2 linked regions of the Pseudolabrys taiwanensis genome follow. The protein of the gene in region 1 interacts with the protein of each later gene in a pairwise test. Links are inferred from orthologs where the notes say so. Each region holds a gene or a part of one and is shown in the gene's direction. Other genes may lie near its edges.

What was found.
Region 2: the proteins of rlmN (region 1) and ftsZ interact in binary tests that used the Escherichia coli proteins (3 or more experiments, as listed by UniProt). The link is inferred for Pseudolabrys taiwanensis from one-to-one orthologs.

What each region holds. Positions count from the first base shown.
Region 1 is NZ_CP031417.1:4,129,208-4,135,663, forward strand. The notes cover bases 1,321-4,247. They hold rlmN (dual-specificity RNA methyltransferase RlmN), read left to right. Parts: upstream 1,321-2,128; coding sequence 2,129-3,367; downstream 3,368-4,247. Other genes in these bases: DW352_RS19590 (invasion associated locus B family protein), read left to right, coding at 1,359-1,901; DW352_RS19600 (hypothetical protein), read left to right, coding at 3,393-3,851; DW352_RS19605 (2-hydroxychromene-2-carboxylate isomerase), read right to left, coding at 3,848-4,247. Outside these bases: DW352_RS19580 (class I SAM-dependent methyltransferase), read left to right, coding at 1-15; DW352_RS19585 (NADPH:quinone oxidoreductase family protein), read right to left, coding at 171-1,145; more of DW352_RS19605, read right to left, coding at 4,248-4,450; DW352_RS19610 (phosphatase PAP2 family protein), read left to right, coding at 4,512-5,288; DW352_RS19615 (Bug family tripartite tricarboxylate transporter substrate binding protein), read left to right, coding at 5,410-6,387; DW352_RS19620 (lytic murein transglycosylase), read right to left, coding at 6,407-6,456.
Region 2 is NZ_CP031417.1:5,331,792-5,338,258, forward strand. The notes cover bases 2,212-5,149. They hold ftsZ (cell division protein FtsZ), read left to right. Parts: upstream 2,212-2,776; coding sequence 2,777-4,522; downstream 4,523-5,149. Other genes in these bases: ftsA (cell division protein FtsA), read left to right, coding at 2,212-2,705; lpxC (UDP-3-O-acyl-N-acetylglucosamine deacetylase), read left to right, coding at 4,938-5,149. Outside these bases: DW352_RS25355 (hypothetical protein), read right to left, coding at 1-78; DW352_RS25360 (cell division protein FtsQ/DivIB), read left to right, coding at 454-1,383; more of ftsA, read left to right, coding at 1,380-2,211; more of lpxC, read left to right, coding at 5,150-5,894; DW352_RS25380 (outer membrane protein assembly factor BamD), read left to right, coding at 6,114-6,467. UniProt on the Escherichia coli protein: Essential cell division protein that forms a contractile ring structure (Z ring) at the future cell division site. The regulation of the ring assembly controls the timing and the location of cell division.

The sequences.
Region 1 (6,456 bases):
GTGACGCGCAAGTAGCGCGCCGCTGCGCGTCATTGCCGGGCTTGACCCGGCAATCCATGATGCGTTTCCACACACGAAGCCGGACGTAAGGTCGGATTGGCGGTGCGGCTTCATGGATGCGCGGGTCAAGCCCGCGCATGACCGAATGCGGGCGGCGCTGGCGCCAACAGCTAAGGCCTCAAGATCACCTTGCCCATCACCTGCCGCGCGGCGATGGCTTTGAGGGCTGCCGGCGCGTCGGCCAGCGGATACACCGCGTGCACATGCGACGACAACTTGCCATCGGCGCACCATTGCATGAGCTGTTCGGTGTTGGCGCGGTGGCCGGCCGGATCGCGCTGGAGCCACGACCCCCAGAACACGCCGAGCAGATCGCAGCCTTTCAGCAGCACGAGGTTGAGCGGCAGCTTCGGGATGTCGCCGGCGGCAAAGCCGATCACAAGGAAGCGGCCCTCCCACGCAATCGCGCGCAGCGCCGCCTCCGTGTAGGCGCCGCCGACCGGATCGTAGATCACATCGGCGCCCTTGCCTTGCGTGGCGCGACGCAAGGCCTCCTTCAAGTCTTCGCTGGCGTAGTCGATACCTTCGTCGGCGCCATGTTGCTTGGCGAAGGCGATCTTCTCCGCCGATGAGGCGCAGGCGATGACGCGCGCGCCCATGAGTTTGCCGAGCTCGATTGCCGCGAGGCCGACGCCGCCAGACGCACCGAGCACGGCGAGCGTCTCACCGGGCTTGAGCTTGGCGCGGTCTTTCAACGCGTGCAGCGTGGTGCCGTAGGTGACCGTGAGGCCGGCGGCGCGATCGAAATCGAGCGCATCCGGAACCTTCACCAGGCGCTCGGCCGACAATGCAATCTTTTCGCGGGCCGCGCCGTAGCTGCAAAAGCCCTGCACGCGGTCGCCGGGCTTCAGCGTCGTGACGGCCTCGCCCAGGCTCTCGACGACACCGGCGAACTCGGCGGCCGGCGAGAACGGCATCTCCGGCTTCGTCTGATACTTGCCGGCGATGATCAGCGTGTCGAAGAAATTCAATGCGGCTGCATGGATACGCACCACGGCTTCGCCCGGCTTGGGCGCGGGCTCCGGGACCTCGGCCAGCGTCAGATCGTCGGGGGTGCCGTAATGGGTGCAGAGCAGGGCTTTCATGGATGGTGTCAGGCTCTTGGAAAACACGTGCGTCGATCTAGCACGGGTGGGCCGCGTCGGGGCGAGATCGTGTTAACGATCTGGGGCTAGGTTCGCCAAAGGCGGCGGTCTGCCGCCTTGTTGCCGATATTCGCCCCTAATGGGCTAATATCCAGCCACTTATTTGGTTTGGGCGGTTTGCGAACCGTCGCACCCTTTGACCGGTAGGGCCCGATGACCACTCAGTATTTGTTCCGCACCTCCCTGGCCATGTTTGCTGCGACCGCTTTCGCCGGTATGGCCATGGCACAGCCATCGAAGAACCCGGCCGAGCAGGCCGTGTTGCTCGGCCAGTTCGGCGACTGGGGCGCCTACAAGGCGACGCCAGGCGGCAAGAAAGTGTGCTTTGCGCTGTCGAAACCGACCTCGGCGACGACCGAACCCGCGGGTCGCCCGCGCGATCCGTCCTATGCCTTCGTGTCGACGCGGCCGGCCGAGAAGGTGAAGAACGAGGTATCGGTGATCGTCGGCTACCCGCAGAAGGGTGGCCATGAGGCCTCCGCCGCCATCGGCAACGCCAATTATGTGCTCTACACGCAGAATGACGGCGCCTGGGTGAAGAACGCGGCCGAAGAGGCGCAGATGGTCACCGCCATGCGCAAGGGCGCGACCCTCGTGGTCAAGAGCGAGTCCGGCCGCGGCACCAAGACGACGGATACCTATTCGCTCAAGGGCCTCGGCGAGGCGCTCGACAAGGTCGCCGAGGAGTGCAAGTAGCGCCGTCAATGCTTAAGTAAGCCCGGCCGCAGACTGGCTTTCCCTCTCCCCTTGTGGGAGAGGGTGCCCGAGCGGAGGCGAAGCCGAGCGAGGGCGGGTGAGGGGTTCTGCCTTGAAGCGCCGACCCCTCACCCGGCTCGCTTTGCTCGCCACCCTCTCCCACAAGGGGAGAAGGGAAGAGAGCAAGTGGCGATGCCTCGTATTCCGTTGAGGTTGATTGAGTTCCGATGACGCTGCTCGAAACCCATACCGCGCCTGCCATTCCCGGCTTCGTCGAGAAGACGCCGCTGGAGCGCTATGTCGCGCCCGAGCGGCCGTCGCTGGTCGGGATGAGCCGCGCGCAGCTTGCCGACGCGCTCGGCACGCTCGGCGTGCCGGAAGGCCAGCGCAAGATGCGGGTGCAGCAGCTCTGGCACTGGATCTATTTCCGCGGCTTCACCGTCTTCGACGAGATGACCAGCGTGTCGAAGGATCTGCGGGCCAAGCTCGCCGAGCGCTTCACGCTCGACCGGCCCGAGGTCATCGCCGAACAAGTGTCGGTCGACGGCACGCGCAAGTGGCTGCTGCGGCTGCCCGGCGATCCCGAGAGCGGCCGGCCGCACGAGGTCGAGTGCGTCTACATTCCCGATACCGAGCGTGGAACTTTGTGCGTTTCGAGCCAGGTCGGCTGCACGCTCAACTGCTCCTTCTGCCACACCGGCACCCAGCGTCTCGTGCGCAATCTGACCGCTGGTGAAATCGTCGGTCAGGTGTTGGCGGCGCGCGACAAGCTGGGCGATTGGCCCGGCGGCGTGCGCCCGACCGACGGCGTGGTGCCGACAGGCGATCGCTGCGTCACCAACATCGTCATGATGGGCATGGGTGAGCCGCTCTATAATTTCGAGGCGGTGCGCGATGCGTTGCTCATCGTTTCGGACGGCGACGGCATCGGCATCTCCAAGCGCCGCATCACCTTGTCGACCTCGGGCGTCGTGCCGATGATCGAGCGCGCCGGCAACGAGATCGGCTGCATGCTGGCGATCTCGCTGCATGCGGTGCGCGACGATCTGCGCAACGAGCTCGTGCCGCTCAACCGCAAATATCCGATCAAGGAACTGCTGAACGCCTGCCGCAACTATCCCGGCGCGTCGAACGCCAAGCGCATCACATTCGAGTACGTGATGCTCAAGGACGTCAACGACTCGATCGAAGATGCCAAGGCGCTGGTGCGGCTGCTGAAGGGCATCCCGGCCAAGATCAATCTCATCCCGTTCAATCCCTGGCCCGGCAGCAAGTACGAATGCTCCGATTGGGAGCAGATCGAGAAGTTCTCACAGGTCGTGTTCGATGCCGGCTATGCCTCGCCGGTGCGCACGCCGCGCGGCCGCGACATTCTCGCCGCCTGCGGCCAGCTCAAAAGCGCGACCGAAAAGCTCACCGCCCGCGAGCGCATGGCGTTGCGCGCGATGGCGATGGTGGATGAGTGAGCCGCTTGCCGGACAAGTGAATCTCATGTCCTTCCTCGGACGCCTCTTCGTCATCGCCTTCGCGCTGCTCTTCGCCATGCTGGCCGCAGGCATCGCCATTGCCATCGGCCTGTTGGGGCCGAACTGGCACGGCTTCACCGGCGACATCGTCGAGCGTGTCGGCTTCTGGTTTCTTGTGTTCTTCGGCGTCAGCTTCACCGGCGCCGTCGGTTTCCTGCCCGTGATGATGCTCGTGGCGCTGGCCGAAACTTTCAAGATCCGCTCGGCCCTCGTCTATGCCGGCGTCGGCGCGCTGCTGTTGCTGCTCGGCACGGCCGGCGGCCCGACCATCGGCGGCGAGGAATCGATCGATGCGCCGCCGCCGTTGCTGACGCGTCCCTTGGAGGTCGCGGCAGCCTCGGGCGCGGTGTTCGGCTTCGTCTATTGGCTGCTCGCCGGCCGCAATGCCGGCCGTTGGCGCGAGCGGCGGCAGCCTTCCGCTTAGCCCTGACCGTTCGCCCAGGCGAGCGCGGCCTCCAATCGATCATTGCCCCAGAACAATTCGCCGTCGGCGGTGATGAAGCTCGGCGCGCCGAAGATGCCGAGCCGCAATGCCTGTTCCGTCTGCTCGCGCAACGCGTCCTTGTTCGCTTGCGTGCGCGACTCCTCGATCACGGCATCCGGATTGCGTCCGAGCGCATTGATGACGTCGGCGACCGCGAAGGCCTCGCCGATATCGCGGCCGCGACCGAATTCGGCCGAATAGATGCCGCGGCAGAAGTCTTCACCCCACCCTTGCGCGAGCGCGATCAGCGCGACGCGCGCGGCGACGAGCGTGTTCTGCGGAAACACCGCGGGCTTCACGAACGGCAGTTTCTGCGCGGCGCAGATGCGCTCGATATCGCGCCACATATAGCGCCCCTTCGCCGGATAGATGTTGAACGGCGAATCCTCCCAGCCTTGTTGCGCCTTGAACACGGGGCCGAGCAGGAACGGCCGCCAGCGCACGGTGACGCCGGCGCTTTCGGCCAGCGGGCCGATGCGCATGGCCGCCGGATAAGAATAGGTCGACGCGAACTCAAACCAGAAGTCGAGTGTGCCCATAGGCCGCACTGTAACCCGCCGTCTTTCCATTTTCACCGGCCTCGGCTAGACCGCAGCCCGCATGAACCGTACCGGTCTCCTCATCGTCCTGGCCATCGGCGTCGTCGCCGGTCTGGTGTTCGGGCTCTTTCCCGGGCTCGACCTGGCGATCTCCGGCTATTTCTACCGCGTTGTCGACAGCGCCCAGAACACTTTTGCCTGGCGGCTTTATCCGCCGCTGATGATGGCGCGCGATGCGGGATTGTGGGTCGGCACGATTCTCATCGCGCCGTCCGTGGCGGCATTGGTGATCAAGCTGTTGCTGCCGCGCACCAAGCTCTTGATCTCCGGCCGCGCCATCCTTTTCCTCACGGCGACGATGGCGCTCGGTCCTGGGCTGCTGGTGAATGTCATTCTCAAGGATCATTGGGATCGGCCGCGGCCGATCGACGTCACCGAGTTCGGCGGCGTCGAGCATTTCATGCCGTGGTGGAAGCCGGGCGGCGATTGCCCGAGCAACTGCGCGTTTGTGTCCGGCGACGTTGCCGGCGCGTTCTGGACCATCGCGCCGGCCGCGCTGACGCCGCCGCAAGTCCGCGCCATCGCTTACGGCGCGGCGATCGCGCTCGGAACCGTGATGGCATGCTTCCGCATGATGGCGGGTGCGCACTTTCCGTCCGATGTGATCTTCGCCGGCGTCTTCACGTTCCTGATCATCTGGCTGTGCTATGCGTTGATCTATCGCTGGCCGCGCACGCGTCTTGAAGACGCGGATGTCGAGCGCGCGCTCGAGCGCATTGCGATGCCGGGATACAGCTTCATCGTCGGCATTTTCCGCAGGCGCAAAACGGATCTGTAGAGCGGCATCTATTGCCCGTTTGTTCCGCGACGCCGGCATGGACGGCGCGCGTGATTGCATCGCTAAGCCGCGCACGCGATGCTAGACTTCCCCTGACGTTAAAAAAATAACGAGGTCAGGGATGAGGAAACGAACCTGCGCCGCCTTTGGCGCGGCGCTGCTTGCATTCATGCTGAGCCTTCTGCCGACCAGCGCGGTCTTGGCCTATCCCGACCGGCCGATCACGCTCATCGTGCCCTTCGCGCCCGGCGGTCCCACCGACATCATCGCGCGTATTCTCGCGGAATCGCTCAGTCGCTCGCTTGGCCAGTCGGTGGTCGTCGACAACCGGCCGGGCGCCGCCGGCAACATCGGCATGAGCATGGCGGCCCGCGCGCAGCCCGACGGCTATACGCTGCTGCTGACGTCGACCGCCATTGCGGTCAATCCGGCGATCTACAAGAAGCTGTCCTACGATCCGTTCAAGGACTTCGCGCCGATCTCGGAGCTGGTGAATTCTCCGAACGTGCTCGTCGTCAAGCCGAGCAGCGGCATCAAGACGGTTGCCGACCTGGTCGCGCGCGCCAAGGCCGCGCCCGGCACCTTCAATTATTCCTCGCCCGGCGTCGGCACGAAATCGAATCTGACCGGCGAGGAACTCAAGCAGCGCGCGGACATCACGATGACCCACGTGCCCTATCGCGGCGCGGGTCCATCGGCTTTGGCGGTGCTCGAAGGGACGGTGCAGGTCGGCTCGGTCGCGTTGCCGGCGGCAGAGGCCATGATCAAATCCGGTCAGCTCACGGCGCTGGCGGTGACGGGACCGGAGCGCTGGCCCGATCTGCCCAATGTACCGACGCTGATCGAATCCGGCTATCCGGGCTTCGTGTCAGTTACGTTCTCGGCTTTGTTCGCGCCGGCCGGAACGCCGCCGGACATCGTCAATCTGTTGGCCAAAGCCTGCAAGGATGCCTTCGCCACCAAGGAGGCGCACGAACAAGCGCGCGGCATCGGCTTCACCGTGATCGCCGGCACGCCGAAGGAATTGGGCGATCGTCTCGCGGCGGAAGTGCCGGCCGTGAAGGCGCTCGTCACGCGCGCCGGGCTCGCTTTGCAATAGCGCCTTTGCGCGCGGACGCTTACCGCTCCGCGCGCTTGTTGCCGCCGTCGAGCTTCTGCGCGAACAAGG
Region 2 (6,467 bases), 1.2 Mb from region 1 along the record:
CACCATGGCGATGCTCCGTGGGAATGATGTTTGTGGCGGAAATAAAAAACGCCCCGGCGCAGACAGCATGCGGGCCAAAGAGTGGCCCGGACGCACCGGCGGAACGTGGGTATTTATACCCAGAGCAGCGTGACGCTGTCAAGGATTATAGTCTGCAGCTGGGACAACGCGTAGGGCGGGTTAGCCGAAGGCGTAACCCGCCGGGGCATATGGTGGATTGGCGGATTACGCTTCGCTAATCCGCCCTACGAACCCATCCCTCCCTTAATACCTCCCAACAATTCGTAAACTTTTACTAATCATTTACCAAATGGTCCGAAGACTACCCCATTGGCGGCGCGGCGCGTCCGGCCCTTGGGCCTCGCGCGCCGGTTGCCGGAACGTTTTGAGGCCCGAGCCGGGCCAAGGGGTCAAGAGCCGCCCGCGATGGATGGTCGAGCGCATTCTGCTCAGGTGTCGAAAGCTAAGAGCCGCCGTGCGCCGGTGACGGTGCCGCATTGGCCGGGCGCGGGTTCGCGCTGGCCGCGGACCTTGCGCCGCTGGGGCATGACGCTGGTCAATCTGAACGTGCCGCGCGGGGCGGGTGCCTCGGCCGTCGCGCTGTTCCTGCTCGCCACCGTGTCTTACGGCGTCGTGCGCGGCGAGCACGGCGGCGATCTCGCCGCCAACGTCCAGGACGTTTGCGACGCAACGGCGAACGCCTTCGGCTTCCGCATTTCCGAGGTGGCCTTGGCCGGCGAGCACGAATTGCCCCGCCAGCGCATCCTCGACATCGCCGGCATCACGGCGAACTCCTCGCTCGTCTTCCTCGACGCCGCGCAGACCCGCGCGCGCCTCGTCGGCAATCCCTGGATCGCCGAAGCCACCGTGCTGAAGCTTTATCCCGGCCGCCTGCGCATCGAGATCAAGGAGCGCAAGCCCTTCGCCCTCTGGCAGAAGGATGGCCGCGTCAACCTGATCGCCGATGACGGCACCGTGCTCGAGACCTTTGTGCCGGAGCGCTATGCGTCGCTGCCGATGGTCGTCGGCGTCGGCGCCGAGCGCGCCGCGCCCGGCCTCGTGGCCATGCTCCAGCGCTTCCCCTCGATCGCCAGCCAGGTGCAGGCCTCCGTGCTGGTCGCCGAGCGCCGCTGGACGCTGCATCTGAAGAACGGCATCGAAGTGCTGTTGCCGCAGGACGCGCCGGACCGCGCGCTCGCCAACCTGGTCGACCTCGCTCAGTCCAAGCAGTTGCTGACGCGCGACATCACCGCCGTCGATCTGCGGCTCGCCGATCGTGTCTATGTGCGCCAGTCCGATGCCGCCTTCGCGGTGCGCGACGCGGCGGTGAAAGCGGCCGAGAAGGCGCGCAAGAAGGCCGCGGGCAAGGGAGGCGAGGCATGAGCAACGTCGTCCGCTTCGGCCTTACCCCGAAGATGAAGCCGGTGTCGCCGAAGCGTTCGGCCGTGGTCGCCGCGCTCGATGTCGGCACCTCGAAGATCGTCTGCATGATCGCCAAGCTGCAGCCACAGGCGCCGCAGGACGTGCTGCGCCGGCGCAGCCACGGCGTGCGCGTGCTCGGTTTCGCGCACACGGCGGCGAGCGGCATGAAGGGCGGCACCGTCATCGACCTCGCCGAGGCCGAAGCCATGGTGCGCACGGCGATCGATATCGCCGAGAACGCCGCGCACGTGCAGCTTGAATCCGTCGTGGTCGCGCTTTCGGGCGGGCGCCTCGGCAGCGAGCGCTTCATCGCCAATGTCGATCTGACCGGCGGCGCCGTCACCGACGGTGAAATCGCCCGCGTGCTCGCGGCCGCGTCGCGCCATTCGGTGCGCGATGGCCGCGCCGTGCTGCATTCGCTGCCGATCGGTTACTCGCTCGATGCCGCCTCCGGCATCCGCGAGCCGCGCGGCATGCTCGGCCACAAGTTCGGCGTCGACATGCACATGGTCACGGCCGACGTCGCCACCGTGCGCAACCTGATGCTCACGGTCGAGCGCAGCCATCTGAACATCGAGGCCATGGTCGCCTCGCCCTACATGGCCGGTCTGTCGGTGCTCGCCGACGACGAGGCGGATCTGGGCGCGGCGGTCATCGATCTCGGCGCCGGCACCACCACGGCGGCGGTATTTTCACAGGGCCGCTTTGTGCATGCCGACGGTTTTGCGCTCGGCGGGCATCACGTCACCATGGATCTGGCCCGCGGACTCAACACCCGCATTGCGGATGCTGAGCGAATCAAGGCGATTTATGGCAGTGTTTTGTCCGGTGGGTCCGACGAGCGTGACATGATCACGGTGCCTCCGTTCGGCGATGACGAGCGGGAGCCTCCGCAGTTCGTGTCTCGCGCGGCGCTCACGCGCATCATCAAGCCCCGGGTCGAGGAGATCCTGGAGATGGTGCGCGACCGGCTGGCGGCTTCGCCCTTCGCGGCTGAGCCGCGCGGGCGGGTGGTGCTGACGGGCGGTGCCAGCCAGCTCACCGGCATCGCGGATCTGGCGTCGCGTATCCTGAAGCGTCCCGTGCGTATCGGCCGTCCGCTTGGGCTTTCCGGCTTGCCGGAATCCGCCAAGGGGCCGGCTTTCGCGGTGGCTGCCGGTCTGTTGGTGTACCCGCAGGCGGCCCATCTCGAACACTTCGAACCGCGGCGTACGCGGCATCTGATGACCGGAAACGGCGGCTATATGGCTCGGGTCGGGCGATGGCTGCGCGAAAGCTTCTGACCCTAGGACTGATGCAAACCACGTAACGGCCGGTGGCGGACCGGCCCGATCGGCGGCTTAAAGAGGCAAACATGACGATCAACCTGCAGATCCCCGACATCCACGAGATGAAGCCGCGCATTACCGTGTTCGGCGTCGGCGGCGCCGGCGGCAACGCCGTCAACAACATGATCACGGCCGGCCTCCAGGGCGTCGACTTCGTCGTCGCGAACACGGATGCGCAGGCGCTGACGATGTCCAAGGCCGAGCGCATCGTTCAGATGGGCAGCCAGGTCACGGAAGGTCTCGGCGCTGGCTCGCAGCCTGAGGTCGGTCGCGCCGCCGCGGAAGAAGTCCTCGACGAAATCCGCGATCATCTCTCGGGCGCGCACATGGTGTTCGTCACCGCCGGCATGGGCGGCGGCACCGGCACCGGCGCCGCTCCGGTCATCGCCAAGACCGCGCGCGAGATGGGCATCCTCACGGTCGGCGTCGTCACCAAGCCGTTCCACTTCGAAGGCCAGCGCCGCATGCGCTACGCCGAGTCCGGCATCGCCGAACTGCACAAAGTGGTCGACACGCTGTTGATCATCCCGAACCAGAACCTGTTCCGGGTCGCCAATGAGAAGACGACCTTCGCCGACGCCTTCGCGATGGCCGACCAGGTGCTCTACTCGGGCGTGGCTTGCATCACCGATCTGATGGTCAAGGAAGGCCTGATCAACCTCGACTTCGCCGACGTTCGCGCCGTCATGCGCGAGATGGGCAAGGCGATGATGGGCACCGGCGAGGCCTCGGGCGAGAAGCGCGCGCTCACCGCCGCCGAAGCCGCCATCTCCAACCCGCTCATCGACGACGCATCGATGAAGGGCGCGAAGGGCTTGCTGATCTCGATCACCGGCGGCAAAGACCTCACGCTGTACGAAGTCGACGAAGCCGCCACCCGCATCCGCGAGGAGGTCGATCAGGACGCCAACATCATCGTCGGCGCGACCTTCGACGAGAGCCTCGACGGCATCATCCGCGTGTCGGTCGTTGCCACCGGCATCGACAACACCGGCAAGATGGCGCAGCCGCTGCCGCCCCTGACCAGCACGCAGCCGGCGCCGACCGAGAACGCTCTCAAGGCGCTCGCCTCCAAGCTGCGTGACGATTCGCGTCGCATCGCCGAGCGGGTCGAGCGCGCGCCTGGGACGACGGGCATGGCGCCGACGATTCCGACGCCGGCCACCGTGCAGGCGACGGCGGCGGTCGAGACCGCAGCGCACGCTGCTGTCGCGGCCGCGATCCTGCCGACCCCCGGCGTTGAAGATGTCACGATCCGCCCGATGCCGACCGTGAAGCCGTCGTTGTTCGAGCCGACGCACCAGGAAGAGCCGGAAATGATGCATGAGCCGGCTCCAGCGCCGGCCTTCATCCCGCCGCAGGCGGAACGGCCGCTCCGTCAGCGCATGCCGCGCATCGACGAACTGCCGATTCCGGCACAGAACGAGATTCGTGCCCAGCGTGGCGAGCCGGCGGTCGACAATCATCCCGAGAAGCAGCGCATGTCGCTGATGCAGCGCCTCGCTTCGGTCGGTCTCGGCCGTCGCCAGGAAGAAACGGACGCCGCGCCGCCAGTCCCGCGTGCGGCCCGCCCGATTCCGCAATACGCACCGCCGCCGCGGCCGGCTCCTCGGCAGCCGGAAGCCGGTCGCCCAATGGACCCGGTGTCTGAATACGGGCGGCGAACGGCCCCCCAGGGGCTCGACCCGCACGGTCGACCAGCCCCTGTGCATAATTCGCCGGAGGAAGACCAACTCGATATCCCGGCCTTCCTCCGCAGACAGGCCAACTAGCTCCAAGATCGACGGCCCCGCATTGACCCAGTCATGCGGGGCCGTTTCACATCGGGCGTTTGGTAGTGTTACATTAAGCTTTTGAAATTATGTACGTTTTAAGTGAGCGACCGGGGCGGCGCCGTTGTTCTGAGCCATCGCCCCTTTCCGTCGGGTTCCTTAATGTCAGGTAAACCGGAAGGTCGCCTTCCGGGACCCGTGAAAATGCGGCGAAAAAGAGTAACAGTTGGTAAGAAAGCGTGAGTTGGAAGCGCCGCCGCCTAAGCCTAAGTTTCAGCCGCGAAAGGGACTTTTCCAGTCCTGGGGGTTCGCGCCGGCCGCAAACTGCGGACGGGGTTGAAGGCCAAAATGTGACCCGCGCAGGGTATGGATGGGGACGGCGCACCGTTCAAGGACGCGCCGAAAAAAAGAGCTGATGAAGGGCGCCAAGCAGACCACGCTCCGTGACCAGGTTGCCGTGACCGGTGTCGGCGTGCATTCGGGCAAGCCCGCGACGCTCACGCTCAGCCCGGGCGATGACGACACGGGCATCGTTTTCCAGCGTGTAACCGCCGACGGCTCGATCGAGCGCGAAATTCGCGCCGACGTGCGCGCGGTCACCGCGACCGAATTCGCGACGGTTCTCGGCGATGCCAAGGGCCCGATCTGTTCGACCGCCGAGCATCTGCTCGCTGCGCTGCGTGGTCTGAACGTCGATAACGTCGTCGTTGAAATCGACGGTCCGGAAGTGCCGATCATGGACGGCAGCGCAGCGGCTTTCGTCGATGCGTTGGATCAAGCCGGCCTGACCATGCGCGCTTTGCCGCGCCGTTTTATCGAAGTGCTCAAGCCGGTGCGCGTTGCCAAAGGCGATGCCTTCGGCGAGCTGCGTCCTTACGAGCATGGCTTCCGCGTCGAGGCCGAGATCGCCTTCGATCATCCGCTGATCGGACAGCAGGCGTTGGCGCTCGATATCGAGCCCGACACCTTCCGCAACGAGATCGCGCGGGCGCGCACCTTTGGATTCATGAAGGACGTCGCGAAGCTCTGGAGCGCCGGTTATGCGCTCGGTGCATCCTTCGAGAACACGCTGGTGGTCAGCGAAGACCGCGTCCTTAATCCGGAAGGGCTTCGCTTTGCCGATGAGTTCGTGCGCCACAAGGTGCTCGATGCGGTTGGCGACCTGGCGCTGGCCGGTCTGCCATTGCTCGCGGCCTACAAGACGGTCCGCGGCGGCCACAAGCTCAACCACATGGTTTTGTCGGCCTTGATGGCGGATACGAGCGCCTGGCGCGTCGTTGAGGCGCCGGCCGAGCCGGCGCGTCGTCAGCGCGGCAAGGGGCAGTCGGCGACCGTTTTGCCGGCCCCGGCCTTCGGTCCCGACGTTTCCTGACGTTTTCGCGGCTCTGGGTTAACCGAGCCGCCTTAATCCCGGCCGAATGTCGGCCTAATCGCTTGGCGAGACCGCGTTATTTTGTCTAGACCGGCGCGGTTTCGGGGAATTTGCGCTAAATTCTTGCGAGCAAAGGCACCTGTCCCGCCCTGCGGGGAACTGTGGCCATAGCGTCGTGTGCGGTTTTTGGTGGGTGAGGATAACGCGGCCATGCATGGGATGACGTCGGCCGGTCATGCGGCCAATGCCAAAGGGCGCCGCCTGATGCGCACCGCCGCCATGGTGCTCGTCGCGCTGAGCCTCGGCGCGTGCAGCAGCCTCGATCTCTTCAGTAAGAAGGACGACACGCCGCCGGACGAGGCCGCGGACAAGCTCTACAACGAGGGCCTTTTTTACCTCAACGCCAAGAACAATCCGAAGGACGCGGTCAAGAAGTTCGAGGAAGTGGACCGGCAGCATCCGTATTCGGAGTGGGCGCGTAAGTCGCTCATCATGTCGGCCTTCTCTTATTACCAGACCGGCCAATACGAGGAGTGTGTGACGGCGGCGAAGCGTTACATCACGCTACATCCG